DNA from 3 places in the Lactococcus allomyrinae genome. Region 2 is predicted to be linked to each of the others. Evidence: predicted binding sites of a transcription regulator. Region 2 holds the regulator's gene; each other region holds the start of a gene.
What was found. Region 2 encodes Rex, which represses fermentation and respiration genes when NADH is low (regulators of the CRP and FNR family bind a similar motif). Its sites were predicted from a motif close to TTGTGAANTANTTCACAA; they were not measured.
Positions count from the first base shown of each region.

Region 1 (6,835 bases), 110 kb from region 2:
AAGTCAGGGGTCCTGTTGCAATAATTGTTATCTCATCTTCTGGAAACTCAGTAATTTCTTCACGGAATACCTCAATTAAAGGATGCTCAGAAACATGAGAGGTAACAAAGTTAGAAAAAGCTTCACGGTCTACAGCTAATGCACCACCTGCAGGGACTTGTGTCGCTTGAGCACCTTGCATGATTACTGAATCAAGTCTTCTCATCTCTTCTTTTAATAATCCTACCGCATTGGTGAGTGCTGCACCACGGAAAGAATTAGAACAGACGAGTTCTGCAAATTTATCAGTTTTATGCTGAGGAGTAGGCTTCACTCCACGCATTTCATAAAGTTTAACTGGGATACCACGTTTAGCAATTTGGTAAGCCGCCTCAGAGCCTGCGAGACCCGCTCCAATAACATTGATATGTGTTTTTTTCATTTCTTTATTGTAGCAAAAAAAGCTAAGATTTTCAGCTTTTTCAACCTTCTAAGAGTTCTCACTAAAAGCCAAGTTGTAAAAACTCAGCTTTTTTATTTTTGTTTTTCTTCTTGATAATCACACTCAGCATTAGAACATACAACTTGTTTACCGCCACCGCGTACTTTTTTCTCAACAAGAAAATCACCAGATTTAGGGCAATCCCGACCAATAGGCTTATCCCAACTTGTAAAATCACAATCTGGATACCGGTCACAACCATAGAAAAGACGATTTTTCTTAGTTTTACGCTCAATGATATTTCCCTCATGACATATAGGGCATTTCACACCAATATCTTTGACAATTGCTTTCGTGTTACGACAATCTGGGAAGTTGCTACAAGCATAGAACTTACCAAAACGACCGAGTTTGATGACCATTGGGCTGCCACAAACATCACAGTTGAAACCAGCAGGTTCATCTTTGATTTGAATTTTTTCCATGCCCTGTTCTGCATTGTTAAGTTCTTTAGCAAATGGTTTATAAAACTGATCAACAACTTCAACCCATTTACGTTTGCCTTCCTCAACTTCATCAAGGTCTTTTTCCATTTCAGCAGTAAACTCAGTATTTACAATATTAGGGAAAAATTCAACAATAAGTTTATTTACAATTTCTCCTAATTCGGTAGGTTCAAAACGTTTTGTAACTAACCTTACGTAATATCGCTTCTGTATTGTTTCTAATGTTGGAGCATACGTCGATGGACGCCCGACACCATTTTCTTCTAATGTCTTAATTAAAGTAGCTTCAGAGTATCGTGCAGGGGGTTGCGTAAAATGTTGTTCAGGTTTTGTAGAAACTTTCTTAACGGTTTCATTTTCTTCCATTTCAGGGAGCATATTTGACTTATCAGAGTCATTATAAATAGTGAGATAACCATCAAATTTTACTTGTGAACCATTAGCTACAAAAGTGACCCCGTTTTGTGATAAGTTCACTTTCATAGTGTCAAAAACAGCGGCTGTCATTTGACTAGCAACAAAACGATTCCAAATAAGTGTATAAAGTTTGAGCTGATCTTTATCTAAATATTTAGCAATGAGTTCCGGTGTATTAAAAACATTTGATGGCCGAATTGCCTCATGAGCATCTTGTGCACCTGCAGCATTTTTAACTTTTGAACCATGCTTACTATATTTTTCACCGAATTTGTCAGCAATATAATTATGAGCAGCATTCTGAGCCACAGGAGAAATTCGAGTAGAATCCGTACGCATATAGGTAATCAGTCCTTGATGTCCTTGACTTCCTAGTGTGAGACCTTCATAGAGCTGTTGAGCGACCATCATTGTTTTTCGTGTTCGAAAATTAATTTTATTTGCTGCATCTTGTTGCATAGACGAAGTTGTATAAGGAAGAGGTGCATTTCTTCTACGTTCTTTTCTCTCTACTTTGTCAACATTAAAGTCTGGACCATCCAAACGTTGCATCACTTCTATAACATCTTCATTGTTATCAAGCGCACGTTTCTTGCCATCAATTCCCCAAAATGATGCTTTAAATTTTTTAGTTCCTTTTTTAAACTCACCATCAATTGTCCAGTATTCTTGAGGAATAAAAGCATTGATTTCATTCTCTCGGTCTACAATAAGTTTTAGTGCAATGGATTGGACACGTCCTGCGGACAACCCTTTTTTAACTTTCTTCCATAGGATTGGACTAATTGAATAACCAACCAGACGGTCAAGTACACGGCGTGCTTGCTGGGCATCAACAAGATCTACGTCAATTTGACGTGGTTCTTTAAAAGCATTTTTCACGGCATCTTTTGTAATTTCATTAAAGACGACACGATTTTTTTCTTCAAGTGGTAAGTCAAGAATATGTGCTAAATGCCATGAAATTGCCTCACCTTCACGGTCTGGGTCACTCGCGAGATAAACAGCTTTAGCCGCTTTAGCTTCTTTTTTGAGTGAATTTATTAGAGGGGCTTTCCCTCTGATATTGATATATTGTGGCTCATAGTCATGTTCAATATCAACAGACATTGAAGACTTTTTGAGGTCACGAATATGTCCCACACTGGCTACAACTTTATAATTGCGACCAAGATATTTTTCAATTGTTTTAGCTTTGGCAGGGGACTCTACAATAACGAGATTTTTCCCTGGGGTAACTTTTTTTCTAGTTACCTTTTTCTTAGATGTAGTTTTTGTTTTATTTTTAATTGCTGTTGGCATATATTTATTCCTAATGAAAATTTGATACTTCCACCATAATAAAGTGTTTTTTTCAATATGTCAAGTTATTTCATTTTCTTATAGGAAAACTCATTATATATTTTATTTTAAAAAAGGGCATAATCTTCTGATATATAGATGTCTTAACGTTTTTTTATTAATACATATATTCTCCTAAAATATCTTGTCCTTTAAAGACTAATTTAGCTCCCTGTTGAATAAGATAATTACAGCCGTCAGAAAAACCATCAGAGATATTTCCAGGTACAGCAAAGACATCTCTTCCCTCTTCCAAAGCTCGTTCACACGTAATTAAACTACCACTTCTTAATTTTGCTTCGACAACTACTACACCTCTTGATAGACCTGCAATAATACGATTACGTTCGGGAAAATGATATTTGAGAGGTTTTTCTCCAGGTGCATACTCAGAAAGGATGAGTTGTTTTTTTGAGAGATATTCTTGTATTTTTCGATTCTCGGTAGGGTAAAAAATATCCAATCCTGTTCCTATGACGGCAATAGTTGATGTTTGATTTTTAATAGCAGAAATATGACTTGCAGCATCAATTCCTCTCGCTAACCCACTGACAATCGTGAAACTTTGATTGAGTTCCTTGATTAATTTTTGAACAGCTTTAACACCGTTTGGTGTTGATTCGCGGCTTCCGACAAATGCAAGTTTAGGTGTTTTAAGCAATTCTATATTTCCTTGATAAAAAATTAAAACAGGAGGATTATAGATTTCTTTTAGTCTTTCTGGGTAATTTTCATCAAGAATAGAAAAAGATGAAAATTGCTTGTACCTCTCTCTTAGTTCTTTAACATTCTGATTTTTATAAGATTCAATGAAATTTGGGATAGATTTGATTTGTGCAACTTGTCCCATTTGACGTAAACTTATCTTCTTTTCATATCTTCTATAAAATTTTAGTAGCTTATTCACTCCTAAATTGGTCATTCCAGCATTTTTCCATCGAAATAAATCGAAATTTGTTATCATAGTTCCTCCAAATTTTTTATTAACTAATTATGGTCAATATCAATCCTATTGGTTGATATAAACCCCTCACGAATTGTGAAGCGAGACTCGTATATTGTTATTTACGAAAAAATACTGATATTGTCACAATAAAAATTAATAATATGAGAATATTACCTGAGAATGAGAGGATAATACTACATCAAAAACTTTGTTAGCAAAGGCACAAGCATTTTCTTTGCTTTAGATTGAAGAAAAATGGTTAAATTGTATTTGGATTATATTGTAATCAATAAACCCCTAAGGAGAATAATAATAATGACTCAAGATTATCGAGTACTACTATATTATAAATACGTTCCAATTGAAGATGGCACAGTTTTTGCTGAACAACACTTATTAGAATGTAAAAAAATTGGTCTCAAAGGAAGGATTCTTGTTGCTGATGAAGGAATCAATGGAACGGTTTCAGGAACAGTTGAACAAACTGATGCTTATATGGAGCTTATGAACGCTGACTCTCGTTTTTCTAAAATGGTATTTAAAATTGACGAAGCTGAAGAACATGCTTTTAAGAAGATGCACGTCCGTTATAGGCCAGAACTTGTGAATTTAAGCCTTGAGGATGATATCAATCCTCTAGATTTGACTGGTGACTATCTTACTCCAAAAGAGTTTCATGAAGCGATGTTAGCTGAAGATACAGTAGTTATTGATGCCAGAAATGATTATGAATTTGACCTCGGACATTTTCGAGGGGCTATTCGTCCTGAAATTCGTAATTTCCGTGAACTTCCTCAATGGATTCGTGATAATAAAGAACAATTTATGGAAAAACGTGTTTTAACTTATTGCACAGGTGGAATTCGATGTGAAAAGTTTTCTGGATGGCTCGTTAGAGAGGGATTTAAGGATGTAGGACAACTTCATGGTGGAATTGCTACTTATGGTAAAGACCCTGAAGTTCAAGGAGACTTGTGGGATGGTCAGATGTATGTATTTGACAGTCGTATCGCTGTATCTATCAATCAAAAAGAACATATTATCGTTGGACGTGACTGGTTTGATGGTAGCCCTTGTGAGCGTTATATCAACTGTGCCAATCCAGAATGTAATCGCCGTATTCTATCATCTGAGGAAAACGAAATAAAATACTTAGGAAGTTGCTCTCAGGAGTGTCGTATTCATCCTAATAACCGTTACATCGCTTCTCACCATTTGTCAGAAGATGAGGTAAATGCTGCACTTGCGTTAATTGAAAAAGTTTCTTGATTAACTAAACCCCTCTTGAATATTCAAGAGGGGTTTAGTTTAATATAAAAAAGTCCTGAATGAACAGAACTTTTGATTTAGTAGTTTGACATTTTTCTATTATTTTTGGATGAATCAATAGAATTCTTCAGGTAGCAATTTTTCAGCTAATTTGCTGTTATCTGAATAGTCAAGTGGAACATCAATTACAACAGGTCCAGTTGTATCAGGGATTGATTTAAGGATTTCAGTTAGTTCTTCTTTTGTATGCGCACGATATCCTTTGGCTCCCATAGATTCTGCATATTTTACATAGTCAACGAAACCAAAATCAACTGCGGCTGAACGCCCATATTTCATTTCCTCTTGGAATTTAACCATGTCGTAATGGCCATCATTCCAAATAATTTGAATGATTGGAAGATTTAAACGAACTGCTGTTTCAAGTTCTTGCCCTGTGAAAAGGAACCCACCATCACCCGAATGTGAGTAAACTTTTTTCCCAGGACGCAGAAGAGCTGCAGTGATTGCCCAAGGAAGTGCTACTCCAAGAGTCTGCATTCCATTTGAGAAGAGTAAATGACGTGGTTCATAAGATTTGAAATGACGCGCCATCCAGATATAGAGAGAACCTACGTCAACAGTGACGGTTTCATCATCTTTTACAATCTCTTGAAATGTTGTTACGAGGTCAAGTGGATGCATCCGACCTTCAACTGTATTTTCAGTGTCAAACTCGTGTTGTTCTGCCACTTCGTGCAAACCATCAAGGTATTCTTTAGTTCCTTCAGGAATTTGATAGCCACGTACAGCTGGCAAAAGATTGTCAAGTGTTGCTGCGATATCGCCAATGAGCTCACGCTCTGGTTGGTAATAAGTATCAATCTCAGCAATGGCATTGTCAATAACAATGATACGGCTATCAATTTCGGCGTTCCAGTTACGAGCCTCATACTCAATTGGGTCGTAACCTACTGCAATAACTAAATCTGAGCGTTTCAAAAGCATATCCCCAGGTTGATTGCGGAAAAGTCCAATCCGACCATAAAATGTATGTTCTAAGTCACGCGAAATGACACCTGCACCTTGGAAAGTTTCGACAACAGGAATATTTACATGAGTAAGTAAGTTACGTAATGATGAAGCTACTTTTGCATCTGAGGCACCCGCACCAACGAGAATAACAGGTAAAACAGCATTTTTAATTGCTTGTGCAAGATAATTAATATCATCAATCGAAGCATTCCCCATTTTAGGGTCAGATAATGGTTTAATCGCTTTAAGTGTAACTTCTGAGTCTGTCACATCTTGTGGAATAGATAAGAATGTTGCACCTGGACGACCAGTTTTTGCAATCCGATAGGCATTTGCAATTGTTTCAGAGAGTGTCGTAGGGTCGAGAACTTCTGCCGAATACTTAGTGGCAGCCTGCATCATCGCTGCATTGTCCATTGATTGATGAGCGCGTTTCAGTCTATCACTACGTTTAACTTGCCCGCCGATAGCGAGGATTGCATCTCCTTCAGATGTGGCAGTCAATAGCGGAGTGGCAAGGTTTGAAACTCCTGGTCCACTAGTTACAACAGCTACTCCAGGCTCACCTGTAAGACGTCCTACAGCTTGTGCCATAAAGGCTGCCCCTTGTTCGTGACGAGTCACAACAAGTTTCGGTCCTTTTTCATTTTCTAACAGGTCAAAGACACGGTCAATTTTTGCTCCTGGGATACCAAAAACATATTTTACATTATGATTAATTAGACTATCTACAATTAAATCTGCGCCAAATTTTTTATCAGACATGACTTCTCTCATTCTTTATAAGTTTATATTATAATCATCAAATAATTTCAGACTATTTCATTTCAATTTTATCAGAACTTTTATGCTTTTACAATTAATCGCGATTTAGTATAAAACCTGTCAGCGTGCTGACAGGTTATTATTATACTGCTTCCT
Region 1 covers NZ_CP032627.1:805,129-811,963, forward strand. The annotation lists gene trmFO (methylenetetrahydrofolate--tRNA-(uracil(54)-C(5))-methyltransferase (FADH(2)-oxidizing) TrmFO) at 1-421, opposite strand, end outside; gene topA (type I DNA topoisomerase) at 514-2,646, opposite strand; gene dprA (DNA-processing protein DprA) at 2,804-3,649, opposite strand; gene trhO (oxygen-dependent tRNA uridine(34) hydroxylase TrhO) at 3,947-4,900, shown strand; gene alsS (acetolactate synthase AlsS) at 5,015-6,679, opposite strand.
Region 1: a site for Rex is predicted at 3,840-3,857, ahead of trhO (oxygen-dependent tRNA uridine(34) hydroxylase TrhO). Genes of this name have one in related genera too.

Region 2 (6,835 bases):
AGAAAGGAAATCTATGGAAATTCAAATCCCAAGTCTTTTACTTGACGGCACCGTTTTAGCCTTACTTAATCAAGAAGACCTTTATGGTTACATTATCACTAAAAATGTCCAAGAACGGCTTCCTATAAGCGAATCAACAATGTATCCTGTACTCCGCCGTCTCAGGAAAAATGAATTACTTGAAACCTATGATATCCCTTTTGAAGGAAGAATGAGACGTTATTACAGAATCACTTCCGATGGAAAAGATGAACTCAAAAAAATTACAGAAGATTGGAAGAACTTTCGACAAATTATTGATGAAATGTTAGGAGAAAAAGATGAATAACTATCTTAATGAGGTTCAAAAGCACCTTACGGGTATTCCTCAAAAAGAATCTATTGAACTTTTGGAGTACTATGAAGAATATTTTCTTGATGCAAACCTCACTTTAGAACAAGTCTCAGCAAAATATGGAACACCAAAGAAATTCGCTCAAGCACTTAAAATGACCTATTTCCTAGAACAGGATGCTGAAAATAGTACATCTGTTCAGCCTCAAAACACCAAACATAGATTGCAATTGGTTTGGTTGATTGTTCTCGGACTCTTCGCTTCACCGCTGTTGCTTCCTGTCGCTTTAAGTCTTTTTCTTGTTTTATTCGCTTGCTGCATTGTGCTTATCGCCTTATTATTCTCTTACTATATTGCAGTAATTGCCCTGATTTTAAGTGGATTTTTTACTCTGATTTCTGCCTTTGGAATTCTCGCACAAAGTTTGGTAACTTTCATCTTCTTCACAGGGATTGCTTTTGTTGCTATCGGTCTTGGATTTATTTTTGCTCCATTGACACTCAAACTTACCCATGTTTTGTTTAATTTATTCATGAAACTTATCAAATGGATTGGGTACAAATTAACAAGAAAATCGAATATTAAGATGAGGGGAGCAATTTGATGAAATTTAAAAATCTTATGATAGCTGGTGCTGTACTTTTGGTTTTAGGTTGTGCACTCGGACTTATCGGATTCGGGATGGGAGCGTCTAGAAGTATTGTCTGGAAAAATGGTCATCCACAACTTAGTAAGATGGTAGTCACTCATCAAGCTCTCAATTCTTCTGTAGAAAATCTTAAAATTAATGCATCAGATGTCAATGTGTCATTTAGAGAAGGTTCTGAATTTAAAGTTGAGTCACACCTTCTTGAACGTAATACAGTGATTACTTCTCAAGGAAAAAGTGCGGTCATTCAGACAAAATCAACTAGCTCTGAAGGTTCAACTTTATTTAGGGCTCCAACTTTGTCTTTTGGTTCTGCTCAGAAAGAAACGTTAATCATCACACTTCCCGACAAAAATCAGATTAAATCTTTACAATTACAACTTTCTGATACAACAATAACACTAGAACATTTTTCTTTGAAAAATTTTTCAGGTCAGTTTCGTGATACTAAGCTGACTGCTCGTCATTTGTCAGTAGCTTCTCCTGCAGCACTTAACTTCTCAGATAGTCATCTTGAGATTTCAGACAGTCAATTTTCAACCCTTACTTCCAAAGGGAGAGACTCTCAGCTCGTACTGACCGACTTACAGACTGACATCTTTAATGTCAGTGCCAATGATTCTGCTTTTGATACAAGTGCACTTACTGTCAAAAGAGCTGGCACATGGACACTTAATGACAGCAGGCTCACATTAAATTATCCTAAAGTAGCTGGTCTGATGATTGACGGACAAGATAGCAGTCTCCATGTGAATCATCAGCGCCAAAGTTTTCCCTTTACTGATGGTAATTTGAATCAGTCCCTTAAAATTTCTGTCAGTGATAGTCAGATTAATTTGAATCACTAATTAATTACAGAAAAAGTTGTCAGTATGCTGACAGCTTTTTTATACTTCATTTATATTATTTATTCTTCTGACAACACATTGTCAGCGCTGACAATATCGGTCATAATTCACTTCTGTTATTTTTGGTTGATAATTTCACAAACTTTTGGTAAAATTATCACAAAAGAAACAGATTTAACTTTTGAAACAAAAATTTAAGATGAAATGTGTCAAAATACACATTTTATACGGAGAAAAAAATGACTGACACTAAATTTAGTAAAACTTTGCCAAAAGCAACCGCAAAACGTCTTCCTCAATACTATCGTTTATTTAAAAATTTGGTTGAAGAAAACATCACACGGACTAATTCGCAGTTGATTTCTGAAAAAATTGGTGTGGATGCTGCAACAATTCGCCGAGACTTCTCTCTTTTCGGTGAACTTGGGCGCCGTGGTTATGGCTATGAAACACAAGTATTACGTGACTTTTTCGGCGAATTACTTGGGCAAGATCAAGAAACACATCTAGCACTGATTGGAGTGGGAAATCTCGGACGAGCATTGCTCCACTACCACTTCCAAGAACGCAATAAAATGAGAATTACTCAGGCCTATGACATTTCTGGAAATCCATTAGTGGGTACACAGACAGATGATGGTATTCCAGTCTTTAATATTTCCGATTTAGAGAGAAATGTAAAAAAATCAGATATCAAAACTGCCATTCTTTCTGTTAGAAAAGAAGACGCTCAGGAAGTCGTTGATATTTTGATTAAAGCTGGTATCAAAGGAATCCTAAATTTCGCTCCTATTCGCCTTCGCGTCCCATCAGATGTTGTCGTTCAATCTATTGATCTCACTAAAGAACTTCAAACTTTGCTTTTCTTCATGAATGACAATAAATAAAAATAGACAAACTGTAAAAAAGAATCACCAATAGAGTGATTCTTTTTTGTTAAACCAATTAAAAAATATAGACATAAAGCTAACAAATGTCCATTTTTAAACTTTGAACCTTGATTAACTATTCAACTTTTGAGTTATCATTCTTATTTATCCCTTCAATATTTCCATCAGGATTAGCCCTAAACTCGTTAATCTTAGTTTTAGTACTATTTGCAACTCCTCCATTTTGAAACGAAATATAATCAATCTTGAATACATTTGCATAAATTAGATTGCTTTTAGAGTATGCATCTACATCGCACACTCATTCTATCTAAAAATCACACAAATGTCTAAGTTCCATAATTTCCGTAAATGATAAAAAAACAGCTCTATTGAACTGTTTTTTAACTTAAAACTGTTGACAGAAATCAATCATTCTCTCCTACTCCTCAAATAGCTACCAAGAGCCTATTAATCCCTTAAGAGCCAGTCTAATGTCACATTTCCCATATCTGCAATTTGGATAAGATAACTTAGTGATGGAACAAATTGATTGTTTTCCATTTCATCAATAGTATAAACTGATAGACTTGGAGAAAGTTTTTCACCAAATTCTTCTTTTGAGTATTTCAAAGTATAGCGAATACGTCTTATTTTTACGCCAAACTTTACTGGAACTTTTGAGTCTAAAAATCCTAAGTCTTCAAATGAATTCTTAGTTCTTTCTTCTCTATCATGTTGCTTTGCCATCGTATTCAAGCTTCTGTTTTCTCTAACAATCCCCTCCAATGCTTTTTCAACTTTTTCCAAAAAATCATCCCCAGCTTTTTTTCTAAAAAACAAAACGTCAGCCACTATCGTTCCTGGATAATCTATTTTTTCTGAAAGCTTTAAAATTGGAATTCTATAACGCTGGATGACTTTCTTAATCGCTTTTATTCGTTCATTGATTTCTTTTTGTTTTTCCAGATTGCCCATAAATCTCTGACTCCTTTATCACTCCTATCACTTCTTTTCTAACACAAAACTCAAAGTAAATTTAAAAAAAGAATAGGAACCATTAAAAGTAACACAATAGGAATAAGAGTTTGCATCGGATTATTAATAATAGCCGCTGCAATCTTCATCCCTAAAACAGTAATTGACGAATAACTAGGACCAGTATATATTTCACTAGATAACTTAGATGCCATCCTACTCATACCCAAAGCCTTTAAGTCTTGATTATTTAGTTGACTTATTGACTCTTTTTTCACCAAATCTCCCTGAACAACACGACGAAATTGAGTGCCCATTCCACCTTCACAACGAATGAGAGTAATCACCGCCTCACCTCCCCTATCTTGTGGCTGTTCAATATATTGTGTTTCTGTCTCCTTAACGACCTGATTTGTTGTAACTTTATAAACATAAACATTTTTGAAATCTGAGGCATAAATCACATCTCCCTTTTTTAATTTATTGATTTTTCCCAAAAGAACTGGACTTGACTCTCCCTTGTTATTAGGAATATTATGTGCAAGCAAAACATAATTTCCCTTTCCCAACTGTTGCTGAACACTATACGTAGCTGCACCATTTAATAAATTATCATTATTCATCCCAGCCAATATTGGAAGATTAATTTGTTGACTAGGAATCACTATTTTCCCTACACCCCAATCATTGACCGTCTGATTAAAATTTATCTTAGCCTCAGCATAATTTCCGATCCCAACAGATGTGACATCTGACTCTGTATAATTAGCACGATTAATCTTATCCAAATTATAATTCGAGAGCTGTTCTGTTTTTCCTACATCAATACTATTCATCTGCCTCTGATGTTGAATCTGTGTGTAACCATAAATGGCAAATCCCAAAACTCCAACCATCACGATAATTAGCGTGATAAAAAGGATTTTGACTGCTTTAAATAATCTACGCAACCTTTTTTCTGAAGTTTCTATATTCCCATGATTCATCATCTTAACTGCTTGGTTATATTGACCTTTTAATACACGGTATAAAATCAAAATAACAATAAATAAAAGGGCACAAAGACTCAGTGAAGCAATAACCACCTTAGTATAGCTGAACAAATCTCTATGAGTTACTTTTGCTTTTTGGGCTTTACTATATGGGATACGAACTCCATTTACCAAAAGACGATAAGTATTGATTCCTGGCGGAGTACAAGTAACCAAAGTAACCATATCTTTACCAGGAATAATCTTGACTTTATCTACCTGAGAAGGGAGAACTTCATCCATAGATTGAATCTGATAGGCCAATTTTTTCTTTAAAACATTAATATAAAAAATATCTCCTACCTGAAGATTTCGTACATTTGTGAATAATACCTGATTTTGTAACCCAGAGTGTCCTGCAATAACAGCACGGGTATTCTTTCCTCCAATCGGAACTGATGAAGGCTGAAAATGCCCCAATCCATCATTCAAAGTCAACTCATTCGTACCATGAAAAACAGGCATATTTTTAATATCAATCGCTGGAATATCTAGTGTTGCCATAACTCCATCAAGATTAATTGTGTTTTTATACTTAATATTAGGATAAGGTGCGATTTCACCTTGCTGCTGAGCAAAAATATTATCATTATATTCTTGAGCATCCTTTAATTTCTGTTCAATATCTGATTTAGAAATTTTTTCTAATCGATTATCATAATGAGCAACAGCTGTTGAACGCTGTTGATTCGCAAAATAATCTCCTACAATAGGATACACTAATGCACCAATACCAACAAAAATAAAGACAATTGCGGCAATTAACAATACTGGAATTTTTTTCTTTCTCATCGTTCCCCTCTTTCTTGTGGTAATGAATAAAATAATTACAAATATTATCTCATTCATTACCACAAGAAGAATTTCTTCCTGTGATAACCGTTAATATAGAATTCAACAATAAAAACTTGTTAAAAAAGATAGATAAAAAGGAGAAAGAAATAGTAAGAGTATTATCATCAGAGCACGCAAATTTTTAAAATTAATCATGACACTTGTCCTACTCTTCCTCCTTTTTATCATTATTTAGTGTAATGTTCAGATTTGATTATAAATACACCATATAATCCTGCACAAATCACTATGACTAAAGCAATATAAATAGGATATAAAGAACTTTCACTTCCAGAAGTTTGCGGAATGTTACTTATCTCTTTATTTCTTAAAGGTGTTGTTTCTTTTTGAGCAGATATGACACTAGATTTTGGATAGAGATAAACGTGATTCAAAAACTGACCATTTTGTAGAGTCATTGGAAGTTGAACGATAACAGGAGCTGCAGGATTCTGAACCCCTGCTCCTTGAAGTTCTGTTACTCTATAGATTCCTGCTGGAAGCGTAATCGTTGCTTGTCCCTCATCATCTGTAGTAATCACTTGAGAATGATTGTTAGGAGCAATTTCAAACGGTACATTCTCATCATTACTTGGGATGACTTCATCAATCTGATACTGAACCCCTGACATTATTGTTAAATCATTTCCCGATGAATCTTTAGCTTCATTAGCTCCCAAAATCGAACCTGTTGGCTGTTTCGGCAAATTAGAATTTTGAAGCTGTGATTCAGAAAGTTTATATTTCACAATTGTCAATGACGTATCAGGAATTGATGTGTCTGCAAAGGTCAAGTTTTTAGAGACAAAACTGAAAAAGAGAAACGAAATGAATAGGAATATTTTAAAAGCAGTTGAAATTTTTATTTTATTCAATAACATCATTTTCCTCTCCTTTCTTTCTCTTGTTTTGGATGAGGTATCCTGCACCTACCGTAATCAGTCCTACAAGTCCTAAACTACTTGCTACGATTAATGGCACTTGATTTGAACCATCACCTCCTGTGCTAGGAAGAATGGTTTGTGGACTATCACCTGCAAATGCTACTGTAACACCATTATTTGATGATGAAACCGTAACAGGAATTGGTTTTTTCAAAAGTTCATATCCTGCAGGAGCTTTTGTTTCTACAAGAGTATAATCTCCATACCAAACATTACTAAAATGAATTTGACCGTATTGGTCTGTTGTTGCAGTTCCTACTGTTTTTCCGCTCGCATCAACCAAATCAAAGACTGCACCAGCCAAAGGATTTCCCTTAGTCAAATGATAATTAGAGTCAATATCTGGTT
Region 2 covers NZ_CP032627.1:697,605-704,439, reverse strand. The annotation lists gene D7I46_RS03415 (PadR family transcriptional regulator) at 14-328, shown strand; gene D7I46_RS03410 (DUF1700 domain-containing protein) at 321-938, shown strand; gene D7I46_RS03405 (DUF4097 family beta strand repeat-containing protein) at 938-1,831, shown strand; gene D7I46_RS03400 (redox-sensing transcriptional repressor Rex) at 2,071-2,718, shown strand; gene D7I46_RS03390 (helix-turn-helix domain-containing protein) at 3,172-3,678, opposite strand; gene D7I46_RS03385 (sortase family protein) at 3,729-5,501, opposite strand; gene D7I46_RS03380 (pilin N-terminal domain-containing protein) at 5,732-6,427, opposite strand; gene D7I46_RS03375 (prealbumin-like fold domain-containing protein) at 6,411-6,835, opposite strand, start outside.

Region 3 (6,835 bases), 390 kb from region 2:
AGCGGAATACTGACAAAAACTGAGGTTAAGGGTTCTGTTGCCGTTGCAACCGAAACAACTAATGGTGAAATCAACTGATAAGCTCGTAAGAGCAAAAGAAAAGCCACTGCTGTCCCCACTATAGAAATCGTCAAAATATAAAAAATAGCAAGTGCATCAACGTGAAAATCAATACGCCAAACAGGATAAAAAATATTACTTCCAACACCTGCCAAAAACATTCCCCAGCCCGTCATGTTTAACGCACCATATTTGTCCAGTAGTGGTCTGGGCACGATTGAATAAATCACAACTGCAACAGCAGCTAACAAACCTGCTAACAGCGCCATTGGACTAATAGATAAACGTCCAACATTTCCATTTGTAATCAGCAAAAAAACACCTAACATTGCTAAGACTACAAAGATAACTGATTTAAACTTTGGGATTTGACGACGAAAGATAAGTAAATAGAGCATAATAAAAACAGGTGCTACATATTGTAAAATCGTTGCCGTTGCACTATTAGAGAGTTGTATCGCTACATAATAAAAATATTGTACCGAAAAAACGCCACCAAAAACATATAAAAATAGAATTGGCATATTTTTCTTTGATTTCCAGACATCAAAAATTCGTTTACGACTCCTCAACATTGACATCCCAAGCAAAATAATACCCGCCACTGTCAAACGAGTCGATGTAATCCAAAGCGGATTTCCATGATAATCTCGGAAAAATAATTGACCAAAGATCCCTGATATTCCCCACATACAGCCCGCAATCACTGCAAATAGAGTTCCTTTAAAAATACGTTTTTGAACATTCATTTTTTCATTATATCACAAGACATGAGCGACATCATGAACAAAAAAATGTAAATAAAACGAATAATATTCAGCTTGAATATTAAAGTAAAAAAGCTGGTAAATATCCAGCTTTTAGACACAAAATTTATGATTTACCTATAGATTTCAGCTGCTCTAAAGTCTTTGCTTTGTGATTCCTCTTGTAGTTTTAGTCCGGAGCAGCTTTCTAAGGATGAGGCTTCTTACTTTTGCAACACTATCTCTTTATCAGCGACATGATTGATAAATGCTCGGTCATGCTCAACGACAAGTAACGTTGGTTGAACATTTTTCAGCAAGCTCTCAATCTGTTCATGGTTAAAAACATCGAGGTAGTTTAACGGCTCATCCCAAATATAAAGTTGCGCAGTTTGCGATAAAGCTCTTGCTAACTCGACTTTCTTTTGCTGACCTTGACTCATTGTTTCAATTTTTTGAGAAAAAACATTTCGCTCCATCCCAAGTTTTTTGAGATTTGCTAGAAAAAGTTCAATGTCCAATTGATTTTGAACAGCAAATTCTCTCAAAAATCCTTCGTTTTGATAGTTCTGTCTGACATATGCCACTGAAATATTATGAGCCACAGTCAATAGACCATGTGTTTCTCCTTCAAATGTACCACTCAAATATTTGATTAAACTTGATTTACCAGCACCATTTTTGCCCGTAATCGCAATAATTTCTCCCTGATTTAACTCAAAATTTAATGGTTGAAACAGTTTTTCACCATCAAAACCCAGAGAAAAATTCTCCAACCTCAGAAGCACTTTATGGTGCGAAGCGACAAAATTCATAGAGAGCGGCTCAATGTGTTCAATATTTTTTAGCAATTTTTCCTTATCCATTATTTCATCGTTCATTCGTTTTTCGAGATTTTTCGATTTTTGCATCATATTTGCTGCTTTTCGACCAATAAATCCTTTATCTACTCTCTTTGTCTCACTATCAAAACCTCTATTTTTTCGAGATTTTGTTGCTTCAAGATTTCTTGACCAGGTCTCTTTCTCACGTGCTGTTTGCTTTAAACGTGAAATATCTCTACGTAATTTGACATCTTCTGCTAACTCAAACTCATCGCGAAGTTTTTTCTCAGCTTCATAGGTTGAAAATGTGCCTTGGTAAAGACTAATTTGTTGCCGCTCAATCGCTAAAATATGGTCACAAACTTGATTCAAAAAATCACGGTCGTGCGAAACAACAATGAACCCCGACTTCTTCTTCAGATAATTTGCAACTGTTTCTCGACTTTCTATATCCAGATGATTCGTTGGCTCATCAATCAAAGGAAAATTTTGTTGTTCCAAAAACAGCAATGCCAACAAACACTTGGTCTGCTCTCCACCAGATAGAGAACTAAATGGTCGCCATAAAGCATCCAAATCGACTTTCAAAAGCGTCAATTCCCGTTCCAATTCCCACTGTTCAAACTCTGTCAGTGCTGACAAAGCATAAAATGTGAGTTCATCCCTATCTGTCAGTTCCTGCGGAAAATAAACAAATGTTTTGTCAGTGCTGACAGGACTGTCAGATTTGATTTCACCTTGTAAAAGTTTCAAAAGTGTTGACTTACCTCGTCCATTTCTTCCGACCAACCCCAATTGCCACTTATCATCTATATTAATTTGTGCATGGTCAAAGATTAACTCTGCACCGTATCCGAATGTTAAGTTTCTTAATTCAATATTCGACATTTTGCCTCCTTATATCTGTGAAAGGAAAACAAAAAGCTCCCTTTCCCTGTCAAGCATTCACGACGAGAAAAAAAGCTCAAAAATGGCGCTACAGCGCTCTTGATTGAACAGTCTTTTCCAAATCATGAATGCAAAAAATCGCTGACAAATTTCTGTCAGTACCCATTTTCTACTTTTCATGACTTAGATTTTCAATAGACCGTCCTCCGATATTTTTATAAAATTAGTATAGCACAAACAAAACAAGACTGTCAAGATAAAAACTTGACAGTCTTATTATTTGCTTAAAACACTAAAATCAATGCAGTTCTTAACATCATCTTAATGGAATTGCATTCCACCATCAACAATAATCGTTTGACCCGTGATATAATTTGAGTCTTCTCCAGCAAGGAAACCTACCACATTAGCCACGTCTTCAGGCTCTGACAAACGTTTCATTGCAATATCTTTTGCAAAAGTTTGCATGCCCCATTCGTCATCTTTACCAGCGTTTTTACCAACTTGGTGCGCAATGTCAAACATCATTGGTGTCTTAACGATACCAGGTGCATAAGCATTGACCGTGATACCTTCCTCAGCCAAATCACGCGCTGCGATTTGCGTCATTCCACGAACAGCAAATTTAGATGAACTGTAAAGCATGAGGTTTGGATTGCCGACAACGCCAGCTTGCGAAGTCGCATTGATAATTTTACCACCATGATCAAGTTTGCGGAAAATAGCAGTGGCTGTTTGAGTGCCCCAAAGAACACCACCCACATTGATATCATAAACTTTATGGAAAAGTTCTGGTGTAATCGTTTCGATAGGTGTTGTTGGTGCAATCCCAGCGTTATTAACCACAACATTCAAATCACCAAATTTTTCGACCACAGCATCAAATGCTGCAACCACTTGTTCACGATCTGAAACATCCGCTTTCACTGCAAAAGCATTTTCGCCAAGCTCTGCCGCTGCTTTTTGTGCTGTTTCTTCGTTGTAATCAACAACAGCAACTTTGAATCCATCAGCATACAAACGTTTTGCGATAGCAAAGCCAATTCCTTGACCTGCACCAGTAACTACTGCAACTTTAGACATATTTGTCTCCTTCTCCGTTGTCATTTCTCATCAATCAAAAGTGATTAAACAATTCTTGATATAGAAACTTTCATGTGAATGGTTGTCATTTTGGCAATCAAACTTTATCCGTGAATATTATCACAACTATAATTTAGCACTTTGGTACATAAAATTCAAGAATTAATTACGTTAAAACCATATTTTATACTTCCTATAAAAACAGAGAAAAAACTCTCTATAAAAAGAGAGTTTTTTCTGTTTCAAAATTATTCTCCAACAATTTTATCAACAAAACTTTTCACTTCTTTGACTTGATTTTCTTTCAAATCACCTCCAGCAGGAGCAAAAAGTGAGAAACCTTGATAGGATAGTTTCAAAAGTAAAGATTCACTATTAACCTTAATCCCCTTTTCCTTTGCAGCTGCCTCTATTTTTTTTATCGTAGCCCCTGAGAATTCCGCAGTACTAAAAGCAACAATCTCTTTTACTTTCGTCCCGTCTAAACTTGCCAAAAATTCTTTTAATTCTTTTGTAGGTGAATTAAACAACACACCACCGCCCACAAAGAGAACATCTACTTCTTCGGTAATAGGTTCATACGCATGAAGCGCTTTCACCCCAACTTTATCAGCGATAACCTCTGCTACAGCTTTTGTATTCCCACCACGTGATGCATATCTTACTGCATATTTCATAAAATTAAACCACTCCATTCCTGATATTTTACAGCTTAATTTTAGCATAATATTGCAAAATTGTGCAATATTTCAGCCTCACTTTTGGCGCCGTTGTTTTCTACTTTGCAAACTTTCACGACCTTGCTTTCTAATATCTGCAAAATCAGGAAGTTGATTATACTTCATTGACAACACAAGACCTAAACCAATGATATTAGACATCAAAGCTGAACCTCCTTGAGAAATAAATGGCAAAGGAATCCCTGTCAACGGAACTACACCAATGGCTGCACCAATATTTTCAAAAACATGAAACAAAATCATCATGATAATCCCTGTTGAAATATAGGTATAAAACTGGTTATTTGACTTAAATGTAACCTGAATCATGCGATAAATCAAAATGAAATAGAGCAAAATAACAAAAGTCGCACCAATAAATCCAAAGTCTTCAGCAATAACAGTGAAAATCATATCTGATTCGCGAACAGGAACATTGACATTTGCCACACCAATCCCTTTTCCCCAAAGTCCACCACTACCTACAGAAATTAGCGATCGTGCTTGCTGCAAGCTAAAAGTTTGAGCATATTCGAAGGGATGAAGCCACGCGATGAAACGATTGACCTGATACTCAGCAAAGCTTGTTTTCTCCAAGAATTTTTGCCCTTCTGGCAATGCAACAAGTGCTACTATACCACCCGCTACTGCTGCTACAAATAGAAAAGCTGGAACAATAATTTTCCATGATACACCTGCTACTAAAACAACACCAGCAAAAATCATGACAAATACAAGGAAAGTTCCAAAGTCATGTTGAAAAACAGATAAAACCGCAACTGGAAGTGTAGCGAGAAGCAATCGACCAATCAAACGAAAATCATCTTTTAAAACTCTTACCTTTAGTTTGTTCTGAAAATTTACCACAATGCGTGCCAAAAACAAGATATACGAAAGTTTCATAAATTCTGATGGCTGAAAGAGATTTCTTCCTCCAATAGCCAGCCAGTTTTTAGCACCCGTATTGATAAATGTCGCCTCATTGTAAAGAAAAATTGGTAAAACCATAAGAACAAGACCCAAAATATAAAAAAACGGGGTCAAATTCCAAAGAAATCGAGAATCCATATGCATTACAATTACTGCAACAAATATCCCGACAACAATCCACGTTCCTTGTTGAACAACCATTTGAGTTGCAGTACTCGGATGATCGTGAGTCACTGCAACATATAACGCATAGAGCCCAATCAATATTAGCATAAAAGCAGGTAGGATTAATCCATAATCAATCCTTGAATCAAATGAAAATTTATTTGTTTTCTTTTTTTTCAAATCTAGCTCCAGTCAGTTTTATAATATTGTTATTTTTATGATGAATTATCTATTATGAGAAGTTGAGTGAAGTTCTAATCTCTCACAGTATCTATCGTCATTTCATTTTTAGCATATAATTTAGTAGGTTATACAAATCCACTCTATTATACAATTTTTTGAATAAATTTGGGTTTCTTTGAAAATTTTTCATAAAAAAATACTGAAAGTGGTTTCAGCATTTTATAAGAAGTGCTCTAAGAATCCACCACCAAAGATGAGAAGATATGAATAGAGCAAGATTGGAAGAGGTTTACAGAGAATCATCGTCCAAATCAAAAATCTCCAAGACATTTTTGTTTGGCTTGCAATCAAAACGAGCGCATCGTCTGGAGCAATTGGTGATAAAATCAGCAATGCAAAAATGATATTAAACTGTTTTTGACCTTTATTGAGCCAAGCCATATACCTGTCATAAGTCTTCTCTTTGACAAAAGTTTTTACAAGGGAAGCTCCATATTTTCGTCCAAAATAGAATAAAAGAAAGGAACCTGCCACAATACCTACATAGTTATAAACAAAGCCCCATACCGGCCCAAATATCATCACTCCAGCAGCCATTGTAATTCCTCCAGGAATGATAGGAACAATCACTTGGATAACTTGCATACATAGGAAAATGATAGGTCCTAAATAGCGGTGCGCAATGATAAGTTGTTGTAAAATTGCCTGATTTTGAAAAGCACCCAATCGCCAGAGATAAATCCCCCAACAATGGTTGCAACAAAGCCGAGTATGGTAATTGCATTAAAAACTCGTTTAGTATATTTTAATACATTATCATTCAAAGAAAATCCTCACTTTTGGCTAATTTTTATGTTCTTTTAGATAGGCCTCGTTTTCTTCAACCCACTTGGGAAGTTCTTTTTCTAGTGATTTGAAGCCGATTTTATCTCTCGGGTCAGTAAAATGTTTTTTTCTATAGAAATGGTGAATCTGTGGACTCTTTTCTAGACTGCGAATTGACAGGCTAATTTTTCCATTAAATTCATCAATATCTATAATTTGTGCTTTTAACTTTTGACCAATCTTAACAATGTCATGAATTGTCTTAACATAGCCTGATTGAATTTCGGAGATGTGAATCAGCCCTTTTTGTTCTATTTTCTCACTGACAGAAGTGCTAGAGGCGCTGTCAGCACTGACAGAATTTCTGTCAGTAAAAAATTTTACAAAAGCACCATAATCTTGCATGCCTACT
Region 3 covers NZ_CP032627.1:1,088,216-1,095,050, forward strand. The annotation lists gene D7I46_RS05170 (DMT family transporter) at 1-809, opposite strand, end outside; gene abc-f (ribosomal protection-like ABC-F family protein) at 1,031-2,518, opposite strand; gene D7I46_RS05180 ((S)-acetoin forming diacetyl reductase) at 2,840-3,601, opposite strand; gene D7I46_RS05185 (flavodoxin family protein) at 3,850-4,278, opposite strand; gene D7I46_RS05190 (FtsW/RodA/SpoVE family cell cycle protein) at 4,357-5,595, opposite strand; partial or broken gene D7I46_RS05195 (TVP38/TMEM64 family protein) at 5,818-6,422, opposite strand; gene D7I46_RS05200 (S1 RNA-binding domain-containing protein) at 6,442-6,835, opposite strand, start outside.
Region 3: a site for Rex is predicted at 3,710-3,727, ahead of D7I46_RS05180 ((S)-acetoin forming diacetyl reductase). Genes of this name have one in related genera too.